2 regions of the Proteus sp. MB838 genome follow, and region 2 is predicted to be linked to the other one. Evidence: predicted binding sites of a transcription regulator. Region 2 holds the regulator's gene; the other holds the start of a gene.
What was found. The regulator CRP, encoded in region 2, controls carbon source genes, mostly activating them, when cyclic AMP is high. The targets are predictions, from matches to a motif close to ATGTGANNNNNNTCACAT.

Region 1: a site for CRP is predicted at 1,669-1,686, ahead of ompW (outer membrane protein OmpW). Genes of this name have one in related genera too.

Annotation. Positions count from the first base shown of each region.
Region 1 covers NZ_BAABMO010000002.1:39,069-42,507, reverse strand. Annotated here, with positions in the region: gene ACYUCW_RS01080 (BON domain-containing protein) at 1-227, shown strand, start outside; gene ompW (outer membrane protein OmpW) at 879-1,520, opposite strand; gene ACYUCW_RS01070 (YciC family protein) at 1,964-2,725, shown strand; gene ACYUCW_RS01065 (SulP family inorganic anion transporter) at 2,858-3,439, opposite strand, start outside.
Region 2 covers NZ_BAABMO010000024.1:25,524-28,962, forward strand. Annotated here, with positions in the region: gene ACYUCW_RS11620 (phosphoribulokinase) at 1-503, shown strand, start outside; gene ACYUCW_RS11625 (OsmC family protein) at 592-999, opposite strand; gene crp (cAMP-activated global transcriptional regulator CRP) at 1,312-1,944, shown strand; gene ACYUCW_RS11635 (aspartate aminotransferase family protein) at 2,032-3,249, opposite strand; gene ACYUCW_RS11640 (aminodeoxychorismate synthase component II) at 3,367-3,439, opposite strand, start outside.

The DNA of each region.
Region 1 (3,439 bases), on a different contig from region 2:
AAGGCACTGGGGGATATTTTGATGACTCGGTGATCACCACTAAAGTAAAAACAGCTTTAATTGGTGAGAAAAACCTAAACTCAACACAAATTAGCGTTGAGACATTTAAAGGTAAAGTTCAGTTAAGTGGTTTTGTCTCTTCACAGGCTGATGCAAATCGCGCCATAGAAACCGCACGTAAAGTCACTGGCGTTAAAGGTGTCATTAACTCAATGGTTATCCGTTAAGCTATTTTTTATAAGTCAGTAAGAAAAAAGCCACTTCGGTGGTTTTTTTCTTGTCTCATCTAAAGCAATCCACACTCTTTGGTATGAAGATCAATTTTTGACAAATTCTCTGTTTTACTAAAATAAGCCGTTTGTTTTTTGCGGGTAAATTATCCCCAAAAAACCGTTAAAACTAAAGTTATACTTATCTTTTTTCGATGTTATTTTCACCACACTGGTGACTTTCACTTAAATTTGATGCGACCATCATTTTCTTAATAGTACTATTCAATATCAGTAATAATATTTTTGGCCGATTTAGGCGCTATTTTTTAATTATTATTAGGCAATATCATGGGCAGATAAAACATGCAAATAAAATACATCTATACATTCCCATTTATGCGAGCCAATTAAATGCTCATCGAGAATAGTGATTATTTTTTTAACTAATAAAAAATATAAAGATGCATTTTTAATGCACCATTAAAATATACCTCTATTATTTTAGTTATAATCAGCTAAGCCTTAATACACATAATAGAGGTAATAAAATTTTTTAGTCTAAACACGATAACTGTAGATAAGCAATTATGATTAACACAGATAAAAAAAAAGCGGAGCCACTGCCCCGCTGATACTTAATAGCATATTCTGTTATTGCAAGAATAATTAGAAACGATAACCAACACCGAACATAAACACAAATGGGTCTAAGCGAGTATCCACTTTATAGTGGTTTCCATCGCCATCTTTAAATTTGACATCGGTTTCGATATTCATCCACCAAACAGAAGCGTTCAGCATCCAGTTTTTATCTAGGTTATAGTCTAAACCTGCTTGTGCTGCAAAGCCCCAAGAGTTTTTAAGATCAAGATCATTTAATCCAAGTTTGCCTACCGCTGGATTATTATTGAATTTTTCATCAAAGAAGGTCGTAAAGTTTAGACCAGCACCTAAATAAGGGCGTAATTTATCTTCAGCACCACCAAAGTAATACTGTGCCATTAATGTTGGTGGTAAATGTTTAACTTTAGCAATTTCGCCCACACCAGTTAAAGAAACTTTATGCTCAAAAGGTGTTGCTGCTAATAACTCAACCCCAATATTATCAGTTACCATATAACCAAAGGTTAAACCTAATTGAGTGTTGTTATTAGCATCAAAATGCCCACCTAATATAGTATCTGAACCTGTATTAGGACGAACTGTTGCAGTACCCGCACGGAATAAAAAATCACCCGCTTGATGAGCAAAAGAAATAGACGGTGCAAGTGTTGCAGCCGCTAGAATAAGCGCAGAAAGTTTTTTCATTATTTAACCCATTCCTGTAATAAGTAAAATCTCCGCTAAAATATACCCATTAATAAGTAATTATGATCTAATGCCGATCACAACTTTGGAATTATTTTTGCAGAAAGTGTTATTCCTCTCTTTATTATTTATGATGCTGATTATTTATAATTGATCCACATCAAATTTAGCATTAATACAATATTTTCTTATAATTAAATTTATTGTTTTTAAGAATCATTAAATAAAAGAACCTCATTAAAAGATGATATTTGACAACATCGTTATTTAATTGTTAATTTAATGTTTCATCTGATTTGATTATTTAATTTTCATTCACCAAACGAATGAAAAAAACCTTTCAATAACAATAGCTATAGAAATAACAGAAATGATCCCTTTTTGTTGTCTTAAAAGGTACAATATGTCCCATTGACTTAGTCTATTTGTATAGGAGCAGTTTCATGCCTACCCCGGCACGCACAATCTACCGTGATAGTCTTAACTTTTATAAAAATGAACAACGTAGCATTATCACGCTATCTGCAGTTTTGGCCCTCATTTTAGCTGTCATATATCTATTGGTTGGCCCTAATGCACAAGAATCACAAATAATTAATGACTTTATTATTAATTTTCAAAAAACCAGATTCGCTGATGTCTCACCCGCTGAATTAGAAGCGATGAATAACAGTGTTATTGGGGTATTTCAAAAGGTCTTACTGGTCTATGTTTTTGAGCTTTTTCAGCAAAGTATTCTGGTTTTAGTGATTTTAATGTTGGCAATGGCACTTTCTGCCGGTCATAACGTGACATTGAACCAAACGTTTAATGCCAGCTTACCCCGTTTACCGAAGATGTTTCTGCTAATTTTGCTCTGCTCTATTTTAATTAGTGCAGGCTTTATGTTGATTATCCCTGGTATCATTTTATTAGTGGGATTTGCACTAGCGCCAGTCGTACTGGTACGCCAACAATCTATTGGTAGCGCAATACGTCTAGGCTGGAAAATGGGCTTTGGTGAATCAGGGGCGCTGATCCCTGCCTTAGGAATTTGGATTTTATTACAATTTGGGATTGGCTTCTTAAGCAATATTACGGGGGAATTGCCTAACATGATCCACAAATTTTTATATTATTTTTTAAAGAATATTACGTCTGCATGGATGATTATTTATCTATTCCGTCTGTTTATGCTGACTGAAAATAAATATATCACCAAGTAACCCCCTCGCAGCAAACAATGCCGTGCTAATGTGATTAATAGATTAGCACGGCATTGTTATTAACATAATCATTTAAAAATAATCAATTAACCTTACACACCTATCCAGCCACTAAACCCCATGTTATTCATTCTATCCCCTCGTTTCCGTATCCTTGATGAAAGTGGCTTGGTTATCTTCAGCAAACGGCACTTGTTGTTGCTGTTTGTGTTTTTCTTTTATTTGTTGTCGACTTTGATATAAACGAATAACAAAATAGAGATCGGGGGCAATAATTAAATCATCATCATTGATAGTGATCTTGTTACGTGCAATCCAACGATTTAATTCTGTTCTGCGCCCAGCCAATACCAATTTAACGCCTTTGATCCTAAGCTCTCTAATTAGCTCATCAATAACAGCAAAAACACTCACATCGTCATAAGTAAAACTTACGGTAGCATCAACCGCTAACCATGCAGGACGTTGTGGCGCGCTGTCCACTAGCTGTAGTACCCGCTTTTTAAAATAGCCAACATTGAAATAGGTTAAGGGGGAATTAAAACGATACATCATCAATCCTGATATCGATTCAATGCCGTTACCTTGGTTGATTGAGTGGATCATTCCTTGTTCATCAACACCTAATAACTGATCACTTGGGCGGAATACAATACGTAAAAATTGCAATAACCCAAGTAACACAGCAAAACCAATGCCGTTAATCAATCCCGC
Region 2 (3,439 bases):
AAACAGATATTTTATTTTATGAGGGATTGCATGGTGGAGTCGTTACCGATCAACATAATGTCGCTCAACACGTTGACCTATTAGTCGGTGTTGTGCCTATTGTTAACCTTGAATGGATACAAAAATTAATTAGAGACACCACAGAGCGCGGGCACTCTCAAGAAGCGGTGAGAGATTCTGTGGTACGTTCGATGGATGATTATATCAGTTACATCATTCCACAGTTTTCTCGTACTCATATCAATTTCCAACGCGTTCCTACGGTGGATACCTCTAATCCCTTCTCAGCTAAAGCTATTCCAACACTGGATGAAAGTTTTATTGTTATTCGCTTTCGTGGCTTAACCGATATCGATTTCCCTTATCTATTGGCAATGTTGCATGGTTCATTTATGTCGACTATCAATACTATTGTTGTTCCAGGAGGGAAATTAGGCTTAGCGATGGAATTAATCATGGCACCACTGGTGAAGAAATTATTGAATGGTGAAAAAATTAGCTAAAATAGATATGTTATTTTTGACGAAAATAATATCCCCGTATTTTAGGGATATTATTTTATATATTAAAATTTATTTTAAAATATCAAATTTATTCAGGATCTTTAATTTCAAAAGAGTGCGTAATATTGGCCGCTTTTCCTAACATTAAAGAAACAGAGCAATATTTTTCTGCTGATAATTGTACAGCTCGCTCAACAATTTTATCTGTCAACGCTTTGCCGGAAACAATGAAATGTAAATTAATATCAGTAAATAAACGAGGTGCCTCTTCACGACGCTTTGATGTTAATTTTACCTCACATTCAATGACTTGGTGGCGACCTTTACGTAAGATACTCACCACATCAATAGCACTACAACCACCCGCAGCAATTAATACCATTTCCATCGGACTAGGCACTTTATCACCTGAATTACCATCCATCATAACTTGATGGCCGGAAGATGATTCGCCAACAAAAGATAAATCTTCAACCCATTTAACACGTGCTTCCATTTTATTTTTCCCCTAAATACAACTAAGACTAAAAGAGTACATTCTCATAATTCAACTAGCAATTAGCAAATAGGTTTATTATGCTGACTGCGTAAAACGAGACTTAATGCGTTAACTGTGTTAAAAACAATATCTGCTTGATGATAGTGGTTAAGATCAATGCATTATTTTCTCATTTATTATAATCTATTCCTTATTAACTTTCCGAATTCTCAGGAAGTTAATCGGTAAAGATAGGATTTTAAGCACGCTGTATCAAAAGGGTGTCAATCCGTTTTGAAAGGCTGCATTAACGTACAGAGGATAACGCGAATGGTTCTCGGCAAGCCGCAAACAGACCCGACTCTTAAATGGTTTTTGTCACACTGCCATATTCACAAATATCCATCCAAGAGCACGCTGATCCACCAAGGTGAAAAAGCGGAAACACTTTATTATATTGTTAAAGGTTCCGTGGCTGTTCTTATTAAAGATGAAGAAGGAAAAGAGATGATCCTTTCCTACCTAAACCAAGGTGACTTCATCGGTGAACTTGGATTATTTGAAGAAGATCAAGAACGTAGTGCATGGGTTAGAGCAAAAACAGCCTGTGAAGTAGCAGAAATTTCCTATAAAAAATTCCGCCAATTAATTCAGGTCAATCCTGACATTCTGATGCGCCTTTCCGCTCAAATGGCGAATAGATTACAAACCACATCAGAAAAAGTAGGTAACCTTGCTTTCCTTGATGTAACAGGTCGTATTGCACAAACTTTATTAAATTTAGCTAAACAACCTGATGCAATGACGCATCCTGATGGCATGCAAATTAAAATTACACGTCAGGAAATCGGTCAAATTGTAGGTTGTTCACGTGAAACTGTAGGCCGTATTTTAAAAATGCTGGAAGATCAAAACCTCATTTCAGCACACGGTAAAACTATCGTTGTTTACGGTACTCGTTAAGTTGCATTGAAAACAGCCCATTTAACTGATGGACAGTGATTATTTTGTATGAAGCCCCATCGCAATGATGGGGTTTTACATTTGAATTCACTCTGCTTTTACAAACTCATCAAGCGCTTTTCGTAACGCATTCATGCCCTCTTGTAACTCTTCGAGGGTAATAATCAACGCTGGCGTAAAGCGTATTACATCAGCCCCGGCATTTAACATCATTAAGCCATGCTTAGAGGCCAGTGCAAGTAACTCTTTTGCTTTACCTGCATACAGTGGTGCTAACTGCGCGCCAATTAATAAGCCTTGTCCACGAATTTGAGAAAACACAGCATAAGTTTGGTTTATCGCCTGCAATTCATCCACTATCCAACGATGACGCTCACTGACACCTTCTAATACCGCCTGAGTGTTGATTAAATCAAAAGCAGCATTGCCTACTGCACAGGCTAATGGGTTCCCCCCATAAGTCGTACCATGTGTTCCTACCCCCATTACCGAAGCGATATCCTCGGTGGTTAACATCGCACTGAGAGGAAAACCACTACCTAATGCTTTGGCACTGGTAATAATATCGGGCTGTATATCATAGTGCATATAAGCAAATAGTTTGCCGGTTCGCCCCATACCCGTTTGTACTTCATCAAGAATTAATAGCGCTTGATGCTTATCACATAGTGTACGTAAGCCATGCATAAACTCCGCTGTCGCCGGTGTCACTCCGCCCTCACCTTGGATAGGCTCCAGTATTACGGCACAAGTATGAGAGTCAATCACGGCTTTTACAGCATCAAGAGAGTTAAAAGGGACATGTATAATATCCGCAGGTTTAGGACCAAAACCATCCGCATATTTAGGTTGTCCCCCAACAGAGACTGTAAAAAATGTTCTACCATGAAAGGCGTGGTGGAAGGCAATTATCTTCGTTTTATAAGGATTATGACGGGTAATAGCGTAATGTCGTGCTAATTTAAGTGCGGCTTCATTCGCTTCTGCCCCAGAATTGGCAAAAAAGACACGCTCAGCAAAAGTATGTTGGATTAATTTCTGAGCTAAACATAATGCTGGCTCATTAGTAAACACATTACTTACATGCCAAAGCTTCTCACTTTGCTCTTGCAGTGCTTTATTCAATAGTGGATGCGCATGCCCAAGCGCTAGAACAGCAATACCACCAGCAAAATCAATATAGGATTTTCCCTGTTGATCCCAAACACGGCTACCTTGCCCTTTAACAGGAATAAAATCTGCTGGTGAATAAATTGGCAACATTACCTGATCGTAAGTTGCCCTATTAATACGTTGATTTATCATTACCCCACCTGACCGACATTTAGCTATACAATGAAAATATAATCACTAAATATGAATAAAAAATCAAATAAGGTTTGATATAAAAGTGGATAATGACGCTAAATTTTCATTATCCAATTAATATTTAAGAAAATTATTTAATAACTCATGCCCTTGTTCACTCAGAATACTTTCAGGATGAAATTGCACA